2 linked regions of the Aromatoleum aromaticum EbN1 genome follow. The protein of the gene in region 2 interacts with the protein of the main gene of each other region in a pairwise test. Links are inferred from orthologs where the notes say so. Each region holds a gene or a part of one and is shown on either strand. Other genes may lie near its edges.

Region 1 (6,651 bases), 730 kb from region 2 along the record:
GAATGTGCAGGGCGTGGAGTTCATCGTTGCCAACACCGACGCCCAGGCGTTGAGCCGCTGCCTCGCGCCGAACAAGATCCAGCTCGGCAGCTCCGGGCTCGGCGCGGGATCGAAACCCGAAGCCGGCCGGGCTGCCGCGCAGGATTCGCGCGATGCCATCGCGGCGGCGCTCGACGGCGCGCACATGTGCTTCATCACCGGCGGCATGGGCGGCGGCACCGGCACCGGTGCCGGCCCGGTGGTCGCCGAGATCGCGAAGGAGATGGGTATCCTGACCGTCGCGGTCGTCACCAAGCCGTTCGACTTCGAAAACCGCCTGCGGGTGGCCGAGAGCGGTATCGAGGAACTGACGCGCTACGTCGATTCCCTGATCATCGTGCTCAACGACAAGCTGCTCGAAGTGTATGGCGACGACGCCGGCTTCGAGGACTGCTTCCGCTCGGCGGACAACGTGCTGCGCAGTGCGGTCGGCGGCATTGCCGAGATCATCAATGTTCCCGGCCTCGTCAACGTCGACTTCCAGGACGTGCGCACCGCGATGGGCGAGATGGGTCGGGCGATGATGGGCTCGGCGGAAGCCGATGGCCTCGATCGGGCGCGCATCGCTGCCGAGCAGGCCGCGGTCAGCCCGCTGCTCGAAGGTACGGAACTGTCGGGCGCGCGCTGCGTGCTGATCAACATCACCGCCAGCCGCTCGCTGAAGATGTCGGAAGTGCGCGATGCAGTGAAAACGGTGCAGGCGTTCGCTGCCCCCGAAGCCTTCGTGAAATACGGCACCGTGTTCGACGAGGCGATGGAAGACCGCGTGCGCGTGACCGTCGTCGCGACCGGCCTCGGCGCGCCACGCACCGGACGCCAGCCAGTGATGCAGGTCGTGCAGGGTACGGGCACTTACGGCGCGCTCGGCGGCAACGTCAACATGGCCAATCTCGACGTCCCGGCGGTGATCCGCCACACCCGGCGCACCACCGTCGAAGCGATGAGTGCAAACGGCATGGGAACTTACGACATCCCGGCTTTCCTGCGCAAGCAGGCCGACTGACGCACCGGCGTTTCGTCCCGTTCGACAGGCGCCCCGTAGACCGCTGCCTCCGGTCGGCGTCAGGGCGCCTGTGGCCTCGCGCTCCCGCCCCAGATTTCCGCCGGAGCGAAACGCTCCTGCCGCGGTCCAATGAACCGTTGCAGGCAGTGCCGCCCGTGGACCCGCCCGGCGCGCAGGGTCCCGGAAGGCGCCGGTTGCCGTGTTAAACTGCTGGCCGGAAACAGGAATAATTCAAAAATGATCAGGCAGCGCACCCTCAAATCGATCGTCAAGGCCACCGGGGTAGGGCTGCACGGGGGACGCAAGGTCCAGCTCGTGCTGCGGCCGGCAGCGCCCGACACGGGGGTCGTCTTTCACCGCGTCGATCTCGATCCGCCGTGCGACCTGCCTGCCGATCCGTATTCCGTGTGCGACACGCGCATGTGCTCCGGACTGGAGCGCAACGGGGCGAAAGTCGGCACCGTAGAGCACCTGATGTCTGCGGTGGCCGGCCTGGGCGTGGACAATCTTCACGTCGACGTCGATGCGCCCGAGCTCCCGATCCTCGACGGCAGCGCCGGCCCGTTCGTGTTTCTGCTGCAGTCGGCAGGCATCGAGGAGCAGAAGGCGCCGAAGCGCTTCCTGCGCGTGAAAAAGGCGGTCGAGTACCGCGAGGACGACAAATGGGTGCGGCTCGAGCCGCACGACGGCTTCCGGCTGACATTCTCGATCGTTTTCAACCACCCGGCGATCGACAAGACCTCGACCAGCGTGACCGTCGATTTTGCCGAACATTCGTACGTGCGCGACGTCGCCCGCGCCCGTACTTTCGGTTTCATGCAGGATGTCGATTCGATGCGCGCCCACGGACTGGCCCTCGGTGGCAGCCTCGATAACGCGATCGTCATGGACGAATACCGCGTGCTCAATTCCGACGGCTTGCGCTACGTCGATGAGTTCGTCAAGCACAAGGTGCTCGACGCGATCGGCGACCTGTATCTGTGCGGCCACCCGCTGCTCGCGGCCTACAGCGCGCACAAGGCGGGGCACGCGCTGAACAACCAGATCCTGCGCGTCCTGCTCGAGGACCGCTCGGCGTGGGAAATCGCCACGTTCGAGCAGCCGGGAATGACTCCCGCCGCGGTGAGTCATCAGTTCGAGCTCGCGCCGGCGACCTGATCACGACGATGCTGGCCATTCGTCTTCTCGCAGTCCTTGCGGCGATCGGCATCGGCGCCTCGCTGATCGCATGGATGCTGACCGGCAATCCTCGTTATCGCCGCTGGGCGTGGAATTTCCTTCGCGCCGGCCTCGTCGTCGTCTTCGTATTCCTCGCGCTGCTCGCGCTCGAGCGGGTGTTCCTGCCGCTCGCGTGAGCGCTTCGCCGGGCCGTCCCAAGAAGCGCTCAGTCCCGCATGGCGGGACCGCGCGTAGCGCGAGGGTGCTCTAACGAGCGCTTCAGCCGGCCCGGCTGCGATCTATCAGTCGCTCCAGCGATTCGCGCAGCGGCGAATCGGCCGGCAGGCTCGATGAAAAATCGGCGAGGCTGCGCCGCCCCGCGTCCGACAGCGTCCGGTCCGGGGCAGGGCGCGGCGCTTCGCGCTCCTCGATCACCTGGACCTTGACCTGGATCGTCCGGATCGGCATGCCGGCCGCACCGAACTGTTCCGCGAGAGTCGGTGCGATCTGCTTGAGCCGCACGGCGACCGCTCCGCCATGGGCCAAGAGCACGAGAGTGTCGTTCTTGACATTGGCGACTGCGCACGCGGACGCCAGGGCCGGGGGAAGATGCTGTTCCAGCACCGCCTGAAGTTTGCGCAGGCGCGCAGCGTGGTCGCGCAAACGTGCGAGCGCGTCGCCGCTGCCGAGAAATCGCTGGATAAGCTGGGTCATGGAAGTGCGCTCGCGATCATTCCCCATGGTAGGTTTCACGCCCTGCGCCTGCAAGCGCCGCAAGGGCGGGACGTGGTCACGCCCTTGCGGCGCAGCGTGACTTGCAATACGGATCGATTCCACCCACATGCTAAACTTGCGCCTTTGCCGAATCGTCCGACCCCACCATCCATGATCTCCGGCCTACTCAAGAAAATTTTCGGCAGTCGCAATGACCGCCTGATCCGCCAGTATTCCCAGACCGTACGTGCGATCAATGCGCTCGAGCCGGAAATCTCCGCGCTGTCGGACGAGGCCTTGCAGGCGAAAACTGCCGACTTCAAGCAGCGGGTCGCGAACGGAGAGTCGCTCGACAGCATCTTGCCGGAAGCGTTCGCCGTCGTGCGCGAGGCCGGCAAGCGGGTCCACGGCATGCGGCACTTCGATGTGCAGCTGATCGGCGGAATGGTGCTGCACAACGGCAAGATTTCGGAAATGCGCACCGGTGAAGGCAAGACGCTCGTCGCGACGCTGCCCGCGTATCTCAACGCGCTGACCGGCAAGGGCGTGCATGTCATCACCGTCAACGACTACCTCGCGAGCCGTGACGCAGACTGGATGGGCCGCATCTACGGTTTTCTCGGCCTCACGACCGGCTGCAACCTGTCACGCATGGGGCATGAGGCGAAGCAGGCCGCGTACGCCTCCGACATCACCTACGGCACGAACAACGAGTTCGGCTTCGACTACCTGCGCGACAACATGGTCTATTCGACCGGCGAGCGGGTGCAGCGCGGGCTGAGCTTCGCCATCGTCGACGAAGTCGATTCGATCCTCATCGACGAGGCGCGCACGCCGCTGATCATCTCGGGGCAGGCCGAAGACCATACCGACCTCTACCTCAAGCTCAACCAGGTCGCGCCGATGCTCGCCGAGCAGGAAGGCGAAGGCGACAACGTCATCAAGCCGGGCGACTACACGCTCGACCTGAAGGCGCGCCAGGTGCTGCTGACCGAACAGGGCCACGAGAACGCCGAGCAGATCCTGACCCGGATGGGCCTGCTTGCCGAAGGCACCAGCCTCTACGACCCGGGCAACATCCTGCTCGTGCATCACCTGTACGCGGCGCTGCGCGCGCATTCGCTGTACCACAAGGACCAGCATTACGTGGTGCAGAACAACGAAGTCGTCATCGTCGACGAGTTCACCGGCCGCCTGATGGCCGGCCGGCGCTGGTCCGACGGCCTGCACCAGGCGGTCGAGGCGAAGGAAAGCGTGCGCATCCAGGCCGAAAACCAGACGCTTGCGTCGATCACCTTCCAGAACTATTTCCGCATGTACGGCAAGCTCGCCGGCATGACCGGTACGGCTGACACCGAAGCGTTCGAATTCCACTCGATCTACGGGCTGGAAACCGTCGTCGTGCCGACGAACCGGGCGATGGTCCGCAAGGACGAGAACGACAAGGTCTATCGCACCGCGAAGGAAAAATGGGACGCGGTGATCGCGGACATCCGCGGATGTGTCGAGCGCGGCCAGCCGGTGCTGGTCGGCACGACGTCGATCGAGATCAACGAGTTCCTGTCGGGCGAGCTGAACCGCGTCGATCTGTCGCACCAGGTGCTGAACGCGAAGCAGCATGAGCACGAAGCGGAGATCGTCGCGCAGGCGGGGCGCCCGGGAGTCATCACGATCGCGACGAACATGGCCGGGCGCGGCACCGACATCGTGCTCGGCGGCAGCATCGAGCGGCAGCTCGCCGCAGTACGCGACGACGAGACGCTGACGCCCGAGCAGAAGGAGGCCCGCACGGCCGCGCTGCGCGAAGAGTGGAAGCCGGTGCACGAGCAGGTGCTCGCCAACGGTGGCCTGCACATCATCGGCACCGAGCGGCACGAGTCGCGCCGCATCGACAACCAGCTGCGCGGCCGCGCCGGACGCCAGGGCGATCCGGGCAGTTCGCGCTTCTACCTGTCGCTCGAAGACCCGCTGATGAAAATCTTCGCCGGCGAACGCCTGAACGCGATCATGGTGCGGCTGAAAATGCCCGAGGGCGAGGCGATCGAGCATGCGATGGTGACGCGCTCGCTCGAATCGGCGCAGCGCAAGGTCGAGCAGCGCAACTTCGACATCCGCAAGCAGCTGCTCGAATACGACGACGTCGCGAACGACCAGCGCAAGGTCATCTATCAGCAACGCAACGAACTGCTCGAAGCCGACGACATCTCGGAGACGATCCGCGCGATGCGCCAGGGCGTGCTGCACGACAGCTTCCGCGTCCACGTGCCGGTCGACAGCGTCGAGGAGCAATGGGACATCGCGGCGCTCGAACAGGCGCTCGCGTCCGAGTTCCAGCTCCGGCTGCCGATCGGCGAATGGCTCAAGGCGGAACCGAATCTCGACGACGAGACGATCCTCAAGCGCCTCCTCGCCGCTGCCGAGGAGCAGTACGCGGTGAAGACCGCGCAGGTCGATCCGGTCGCATGGCACCAGTTCGAGCGCAACGTGATGCTGCAGAGCCTCGACACCCACTGGCGTGAGCACCTGGCGGCGCTCGATCACCTGCGGCAGGGCATCCACCTGCGCGGCTACGCGCAGAAGAATCCCAAGCAGGAATACAAGCGCGAGGCCTTCGAGCTGTTCGAGACCCTGCTCGATACCGTGCGCAACGACGTCTCCAAACTCCTGATGACGGTCCAGGTGCGCACCGAAGCACAGCTCGAGGAGGCGGAAGTGCCCCCCGAGCTCGAGAACGTGCAGTACCAGCATGCCGCTTTCGACGAGGCCCTCGGGGTCGCTACTGCTCCGGAGGCCGCGCAGGCAGCAGCGCCCGCCGGACCGAAAATCGGGCGCAACGATCCGTGCCCGTGCGGATCGGGCAAGAAATACAAGCATTGCCACGGCAAGCTGAGCTGAGATGCGATGCGCGAGGAGTTGCCGGGATTCGCCCCCGGAGCGCTCGCGCAATCGCGTGCCACGACCCGGATTCCGGTTATTCCGGGCATGGCCGATCGTTTTGACCGTGGCCACGGGCGGCCTTCCACCTCGTATCCTGTTCCACGGAGAAAACCATGCCTGTGAATCTGATCGCTGTGCAGCCGTCCGATCTCCTTCCGGTGCCCGGCGTTCGCGTCGGGGTCGCGGAGGCCGGGATCCGCAAGGCCAACCGGCGTGACCTGACGCTGATCGAACTTGCCGCCGGCAGCCGCGTCGCCGGTGTGTTCACCCTCAACCGCTTCTGCGCGGCGCCGGTGCAGCTGTGCAAGCAGCACATCGCCGGCGGCGACGTGCGCGCGCTGGTTATCAATACCGGCGTTGCGAACGCGGGCACCGGCGAACAGGGGTTGGCGGACGCCCACGCGACCTGCGTCGCGGTCGGCCGCACCCTGGGCGTCGCGCCCGAGCAGGTGCTGCCGTTCTCGACCGGCGTGATCCTCGAAGCGCTGCCTGTCGACCGCCTGATCGCCGGGCTGCCCGCGGCGCACGCGGATTTGCGCGAGGACGGCTGGTTCGACGCGGCGCACGCCATCATGACGACCGACACGCTGGCGAAAGCGGTGTCGCGGCAGGTCGAGATCGGCGGTCGCACCGTCACCTTGACCGGCATCAGCAAGGGCGCCGGCATGATCAAGCCGAACATGGCGACGATGCTCGGCTTTCTCGCCTGCGACGCCGCCGTCTCCCAGGCCTTGCTCGATGCGCTGACGAAGGAGGCCGCGGATCTGTCGTTCAACAGCATCACGGTCGATGGCGACACC
Region 2 (7,458 bases):
GCCGATCAGGCCCGAGCCGATGACGATCACCAGCGTCGCGACGACGAGCGGCACGAACTCGACGACGCGGAACTCCTTGTTCGCCAGCGCCGCGAACACCAGCGCCGGGATGAAGACGTCCATGTTCAGCTTGTTCGCGTGCGACAGGTCGGGCTTCATCCGCCTGCCGACGAAATAGCCGAGCGCGGTGATCGCGAACAGCGGAAAAAGGATCGAGACGATGCGCACGAGCATGGCGAGTGAAATTCCGGCGCGCTCGTCGGCGCCGGAGGCCGGTCAAGCGGAGGGGGAGCCGCGGCACGCGCGGAGGAGCTCCGGCGCGCGGTCTGCGAACGACGAACGGCGGCGCGCGACCGCCGTCTGGCGCCGCGCTAAAGCACGTAGCGCGCGAGATCCTCGCGCTGCGCGAGAATCTCGAGCCGCGCATCGACGTACGGAGCATCGACGAGGAGCTTGTCCAGGCCGATCCTGCCAGCCTCGAACGAGATTTCCTCGAGCAGCTTTTCCATTACCGTATAGAGGCGTCGCGCACCGATGTTCTCGGTCTTCTCATTGACCTGGTACGCGATCTCGGCGAGACGGCGGATGCCGTCGTCGGTGAACTCCAGCGTCACGCCGTCAGTCGCGAGCAGTGCCTGGTACTGGCGCACGAGGCACGCATCTGTCTGCGTCAGGATGCACTGGAAGTCCTCGACCGACAGGCTCTCGAGCTCGACGCGGATCGGCAGGCGCCCCTGCAATTCGGGGATCAGGTCGCTCGGCTTGGCGAGGTGGAACGCGCCGCTGGCGATGAACAGGATATGGTCGGTCTTGATCATGCCGTACTTCGTCGAGATCGTCGTGCCTTCGACGAGCGGCAGCAGGTCGCGCTGCACGCCCTGGCGAGACACGTCCGCGCCCTGTCCTTCCGAGCGCGATGCGACCTTGTCGATCTCGTCGAGGAACACGATGCCGTTCTGCTCCACCGCGCGGACGGCCTCGGCCTTGACTTCCTCGTCGTTGATGAGCCGCGCCGCCTCCTCGTCGGTCAGCGCCTTCAGCGCCTCACCGATCTTCATCTTGCGCACTTTCTTCTTGCCGCCGCCGAGGTTCTGGAACATTCCCTGAATCTGCTGCGTGAGTTCTTCCATGCCCGGGGGCGCGAAGATCTCGGCAGTCATCGCCTGCGCAGCGACTTCGATGTCGATCTCCTTGTCGTCGAGTTCGCCTTCGCGCAGGCGTTTGCGGAATTTCTGCCGCGTGCTCGAATCCACCGGTTCCGGCTCGTTGAGGCCGACCGGGCGGGCCGCCGGCAACAGCGCGTCGAGCACGCGGTCCTCGGCGGCGTCGAGCGCGCGGTCGCGCACCGTCTTCATCGCGCGTTCGCGTCCGTCCTTGACGGCGATCTCGGCGAGGTCGCGGATGATCGTGTCGACATCGCGGCCGACGTACCCGACTTCGGTGAACTTCGTCGCCTCGATCTTGATGAACGGCGCATTCGCGAGCCGCGCCAGCCGGCGCGCGATCTCGGTCTTGCCGACGCCGGTCGGTCCGATCATCAGGATGTTCTTCGGCGTGATCTCGCTCCTGAGCGGCTCCTCGACCTGCGCGCGGCGCCAGCGGTTGCGCAACGCGATCGCGACGGCCTTCTTGGCCTTGCCCTGGCCGACAATGTGCTTGTCGAGTTCGGAGACGATCTCCGGGGGGGTCATCTGGGTCATCCCTCGAGTACCTCGATTACGTGGCTCTGGTTCGTATAGATGCACAGATCGCCGGCGATCTGCAGCGACTTCTTCACGATCTCTTCCGGCGGCAGCGCGGTGTTCTCGAGCAGGGCGCGGGCCGCGGACTGTGCGTACGCGCCGCCGCTGCCGATCGCGACGATGCCCTGCTCGGGCTCGAGCACGTCGCCGTTGCCGGTGATCACCAGCGAGTTGTCGGGATCGGCGACCGCGAGCATCGCCTCGAGCCGGCGCAGCATGCGGTCGGTGCGCCAGTCCTTCGCCAGCTCCACCGCACTCCTCAGCACGTTGCCCTGGTGCTTCTCGAGCTTCGCCTCGAAGCGCTCGAACAGCGTGAATGCGTCGGCCGTGCCGCCGGCAAACCCGGCGAGTATCCTGCCCTGGTAGATCGGACGCACCTTGCGCGCGGTCGCCTTGATGACGACGTTGCCGAGCGTGACCTGCCCGTCCCCGCCGAGCGCTACGCGCCGCCCGCGGCGCACCGAAAGGATAGTGGTGCCGTGATACTGTTCCATCGATATTTTCCTTCGCAGCGCGGCAACGCCTCCGCCTCAAGCGCGGAGCATCACCTGCGCGACCTGATCGACGCTCATGACGCGCAGAAGTGCGGCGACCATGGCGTTCACGTTTCTCAAAATCACCTGTTTACCCTGCGCGTGCAAGGGTGCGAGGACGTTGAACAGCGTGCCGGCGCTGACGAAGTCGAGCCGGCGCAGTTGGGCGCAATCGACCTCGAAGCGCTGGCGGTCGGCGGCGAAAGCGGCAAGCCGGCGAATGCTCTCGGTCGTCGCGCCCGTCAGCTCGCCATCGAGACTGAAGCCTTCGGCGGCGGTGACGGCCGCTTCGATCGCCGCGGTGGAGATCGCCTCGCGCTCCATCTTCGGTTCCCACGACGGCGGAGATTCCTCGAATGTTATCGCGTAATCGACCGCGATCTGTTCGAAGCGGTCCTGCTCGCCGGTGTGCTGCAGCATTTCGAGCAGCAACAGCCAGCCGTCCCGTCCCTCGGGCCGGCCGACGTGCACCTGCCCCACGAGCATGTCGACAAGCTGTCCGCACTTGAGCAGCGACACCTTGACGCGCTCGGCGGCGAGTTCGCGCAGCAGCTTGCGGAACAGCGTGCAGCCGACTTCATCCACCGAGCGCAGCCGGCTCAATTCGATGCGGATCGCGCCGCTTTTCTTGCCGATGATCCCGATCTGCTCGAACTGCGTCGCCGATTGCCCTGACAGGGTGCCGGAAAGGCTCAGCAACGGCACGGCTTTCGGCCGCCCTTGCGCGGGCGCGCTCGAAAGGTCCTGCCAGGGAGGCGGGGAACGCTCGAAACGGGTCGCGTAATCGACCACCCGCGACTCGAAGCGCTGGCGCTGGCCAGTGAGGCGATAAAGATCGAGGAGCATCATCCATACCCCTTCGCCAGCCTGATGCGACGGACTGTCGAGCACGGTGCCGAGCACCGCTTCGGCGGCGTCGACACTGCCATTGGCATAGAGCACCGCCGCCTCCTCGTACGCCGCGCCGAGACCGGCCCCGACTTCCGTCACCTCCATGAGTCCGGCGTACTGCGTGAGCCCGTGGTTCGCATCGCCGCTGAAATCCAGCGTGGACAATTCTGCGGCAGGCTCGCCCCGGGCGGACGAGGCCGCGTGCGCGGGGGCATCGCTGCTGGTCGGGGCGCTGGAGGCGGACTTCTTGCCGAAAAATGGAAGGACCACGTCGCAGCCTGTCCAGGAAATATGGTTAGGTGAATCGTGCCAAGCGGCAAAGAATAGCACTTCGGAAACGGGCATTGCTCATCTTGGGCCACTCGCCTGCGCATCCGCTCGACTTGCCCCTTCGCATGGCCTCCCGACAACGCCTTGCATTTTGAAAAAATGTGGCAGGAAACGGATTCGCAGCACCGCTGCGAGTCAGCTAGAATGCTGCGATGCACACCGCTTGCCACCCTGCGATCGCAGCGGAAAAGACCGTTTTTTCGCTGCCGCTGAGGGTCTATTACGAAGACACCGACGCCGCTGGCATCGTCTATTACGCCAACTACCTGCGCTTTTGCGAGCGCGCCCGCACCGAAACGCTCAGGGAAATCGGCTTCGAGCAGCAGGCACTGCTCGCCGAACAGCGGCTCGCCTTCGTCGTGCGCTCGGTAAAGGCCGATTATCTGTCACCCGGATTCCTCGATGATGCGTTACAGGTCGTGTCGAACATCGACACGGTCGGCGGCGCGAGCCTCGTTTTTGCGCAACGCGTGCTGCGCGGCACTGAACTGCTGTTCGATGGCCGCTTCGTGATCGCCTGCGTCCATCTCGACAAGAAACGCCCCACCCCCTTCCCTGCCGAAATACGTTCCAGACTGGAAAGACTCGTTCAAGCATGACCCTCACCGAAAACCTCTCCATCATCAGCCTGGTCAGCCAGGCCAGCGTCCTCGTACAGCTGGTGATGACGCTGCTCGCCACCCTCTCCCTCGTTTCCTGGTACTGGATTTTCCGCAAGTCGTTCCAGATCCGCTCGGCGCGCAACAAGACCAACGGCTTCGAGCGCGACTTCTGGAGCGGCGGCGACCTCAACGGGCTGTTTCAGTCTGCCGCGGCGGCGCGTCATCAGACAGGCGGCATGGAGCGCATCTTCGAATCGGGCTATCGCGAATTCACCAAGCTGCGCGCGAAAAGCCACGACCACGCGGCGACGATCGACGGCGCCCGGCGCGCGATGCGCGCCACCTACCAGCGCGAGATGGACGACCTCGAAGCCCACCTCGCGTTTCTCGCCTCGGTCGGCTCGGTCTCGCCGTATATCGGCCTGCTCGGCACGGTGTGGGGAATCATGAACGCGTTCCGCGGCCTGTCCAACGTCAGCTCGGCGACGCTCGCCCAGGTCGCGCCCGGCATCGCCGAGGCCCTCGTCGCCACCGCGATCGGCCTGTTCGCCGCGATTCCGGCGGTCGTCGCGTATAACCGCTTCGCCCACGACATCGACCGGGTCGGCATCCGCTTCGAAAGCTTCATGGAAGAGTTCTCGAACATCCTGCAGCGCCAGCTGCGCTGAGCGCCGGAGGCTTTGCGATGCGCCAGCGCCGCCTGATGAACCAGATCAACGTCGTGCCATACATCGACGTCATGCTGGTCCTCCTCGTCATATTCATGGTCACCGCGCCGATGATCCAGACCGGCAGCGTCGACCTGCCGACCGTCGACCAGGTGCCCCAGACTCCGCTCGAGGCGATGCTCGTCGTCGTCAAGCGCGACGGTTCGCTCGCCCTCAAGGCGAGCGGCGGTGCGACAGAGCAGGCGATGAACAATAACGAACTGCTGCGCGAACTGCGCCGGGCAATCGAGCGCAACCCGCTCCAGCCGGTGGTCATTGCGGCCGACCGCAAGGTCAGCTACGAGAAAGTCATGGATACGCTCAACGGTCTGCGTCAGGCGGGGATACAGAAAGTCGGCCTGCAGACTCAGGCGGGCAGCAGCGGGCGATGAACGGCGCAGTCCCGAATTCCCCCCGCGACGAGCCGGGAAAATGGGCATCGCTCGCGCTGACGATCGCCGTCCATCTCGGCCTCATCGCGTTTCTCGTGCTGGGCGTGCGCTGGCAAAGCACTCCGCCCGCAGCGCTGGAAGTCGACCTGGTGGCCGCAGTCCCGGCCCGTCCCGCCCCGCTGCCAAAGCCGGAACCGGAGGCGAAGCCCAAACCCGAACCGAAGCCCGAACCCAAACCGGAACCAAAGCCGATCCCGAGGCCCGAGCCGCCGAAGCCTGCCCCGCCACCCGAACCGCCGAAAGCGCAGGCAAAGCCCGACATCGCCATGAAGGCGCCCGAGGCGAAGAAACCGGTCAAGCCGGAACCGCCCAAACCCGAACCCCCGAAGCCGGAACCGAAGAAGCCGGAACCGAAACCAGAGCCCAAGCCGCCGGAACCGAAGAAGCCGGAACCGAAGCCGGAGCCGAAGAAACCGGAACCGGCGAAACCGGAGCCCAAAAAACCCCAACCGGTCGTGCCGCCGAAAGATGACTACATGGCGCAGCGCCTGGCGCAGGAAACCGAACGCACACAACTCGAACGGATGATGCGCGCCGACGCCGCTCGTGCCTCGGCCGCCCGTAACCGTGCCGCCGGCGACGCCTATGAGAATGCCGTGCGCACCAAGGTGCGCGGCAATCTGCTGCGCCCGCCCGGCCTGAGCGGCAATCCGGAAGCTGTTTTCGAGGTGGACCAGCTGCCGAGCGGAGAAGTGCTCGCGATCCGGCTCAAGCGCTCGTCCGGCATCCCCGCGCTCGACGAGGCGATCGAACGCGCGATCCGCCGCTCGAGTCCGCTGCCGCTGCCCCAAGCGAAGGAACTTTTCGAGCGCACGCTCGAACTGAAGTTCAAGCCTCTCGACGAGGACTAAGGCGTGCCTGTCATTTTCGTTGCGCCTGTTGTTCCGATTCGTTCGTTATAATCGCCAATTGACGGCCACCGCCACGCCATGAATATCCTCCTCTCCCGTTTCCGCCTGCTGCTCGCCGCCGCCCTCGCCGCCCTCTCGTGGGGCGCTCAGGCCCAGCTTTCGATCGAAATCACGGGCGCGGGCGCGACGCGGTTTCCGGTCGCCATTCCGCTTTTCGAGAACGAAGGATCCCTGCCGCGGGGCATCACGGACGTGGTGCGCGCGGACCTGGAACGCAGCGGCCTGTTCAGCCTCGTCGACATGGGCCTCGTCACGCTGCCCGCGACGGCGGTGCCGGATCTCGCCGGCGTGCGCGCCCGCGGCGCCGATGCGGTGCTCGCGGGGAGCCTCTACCCCCAAGCGGACGGGCGCTACGACGTACGCTTCCGCTTGTTCGACACCCAGAAGCAGACCGAACTCGGCGGACTGTCGCTGCGCATGACGCCGGCCCAAAACCGCGCGACGGCGCATCGCATTGCCGACTTCGTCTACGAAAAACTCACCGGACAGCCGGGCTACTTCGCGACCCGCATCGCCTACGTCGTGAAGAGCGGTCCGCGCTACGAACTGCAGATCGCCGACGCCGACGGAATGAACGCGCAGACTGCGCTCGCGTCGCGCGAACCGATTATCTCGCCGGCCTGGGCGCCGGACGGCCAGCGCCTTGCCTACGTGTCGTTCGAGGCCAAGAAGCCCGTCGTGTATGTGCATACGCTGGCAACGGGCCAGCGCCATGTCGTCGCGAATTTCAAGGGCTCGAACTCGGCGCCGACGTGGGCCCCGGACGGTCAGCGGCTCGCGGTCGTGCTGACGAAGGACGGCCAGTCCCAGCTATACGTCCTCAACGCGGACGGCTCCGGCCTGCGCCGGATGGCGACCTCGCCGGGAATCGACACCGAACCGGCCTGGTCGCCCGACGGAGAATGGATCTATTTCAGCTCCGATCGCGGCGGCAGCGCGCAGATCTACCGGATTCCGGCATCGGGCGGCAGTGCCCAGCGGGTGACTTTCGAAGGCAATTACAACGTGACGCCGCGCCTGTCCCCGGACGGCCGCAGCCTCGCCTTCATCACTCGCAACAACGGACGCTTCCAGGTCGCGGTGATGGACCTCGCGACCCGTCAGACCACGATCCTCACCGACTCGTCACGCGACGAGTCACCCAGCTTCGCTCCCAACGGCCGCATGATCCTGTACGCCACCGAAAGTGGCGGACGCGGAGTCCTCGCGGCAGTGTCGTCCGACGGCCGGGTGAAACAGCGTCTTTCGGTGCAGGCGGCCGATGTGCGCGAACCCTCATGGGGACCGCTC

What was found. Proteins that work in one complex are often made in the same cells at the same time.
Region 1: the proteins of ybgC (region 2) and secA interact in binary tests that used the Escherichia coli proteins (3 or more experiments, as listed by UniProt). The link is inferred for Aromatoleum aromaticum EbN1 from one-to-one orthologs.

Annotation. Positions count from the first base shown.
Region 1 is NC_006513.1:844,377-851,027, reverse strand. What follows is about bases 2,727-6,009. They hold secA (preprotein translocase subunit SecA), read left to right. Parts: upstream 2,727-3,085; coding sequence 3,086-5,809; downstream 5,810-6,009. Other genes in these bases: argJ (bifunctional glutamate N-acetyltransferase/amino-acid acetyltransferase ArgJ), read left to right, coding at 5,965-6,009; EBN1_RS04045 (DciA family protein), read right to left, coding at 2,727-2,914. Also shown: cell division protein FtsZ, read left to right, coding at 1-1,042; lpxC (UDP-3-O-acyl-N-acetylglucosamine deacetylase), read left to right, coding at 1,280-2,200; EBN1_RS04050 (hypothetical protein), read left to right, coding at 2,209-2,397; more of EBN1_RS04045, read right to left, coding at 2,480-2,726; more of argJ, read left to right, coding at 6,010-6,651. UniProt on the Escherichia coli protein: Required for protein export, interacts with the SecYEG preprotein conducting channel.
Region 2 is NC_006513.1:1,572,892-1,580,349, forward strand. The notes cover bases 2,508-5,371. They hold ybgC (tol-pal system-associated acyl-CoA thioesterase), read left to right. Parts: upstream 2,508-3,648; coding sequence 3,649-4,095; downstream 4,096-5,371. Other genes in these bases: EBN1_RS07450 (STAS domain-containing protein), read right to left, coding at 2,508-3,436; tolQ (protein TolQ), read left to right, coding at 4,092-4,766; tolR (protein TolR), read left to right, coding at 4,784-5,197; EBN1_RS07470 (energy transducer TonB), read left to right, coding at 5,194-5,371. Also shown: EBN1_RS07435 (AEC family transporter), read right to left, coding at 1-234; ATP-dependent protease ATPase subunit HslU, read right to left, coding at 372-1,700; ATP-dependent protease subunit HslV, read right to left, coding at 1,697-2,236; more of EBN1_RS07450, read right to left, coding at 2,273-2,507; more of EBN1_RS07470, read left to right, coding at 5,372-6,108; Tol-Pal system beta propeller repeat protein TolB, read left to right, coding at 6,187-7,458.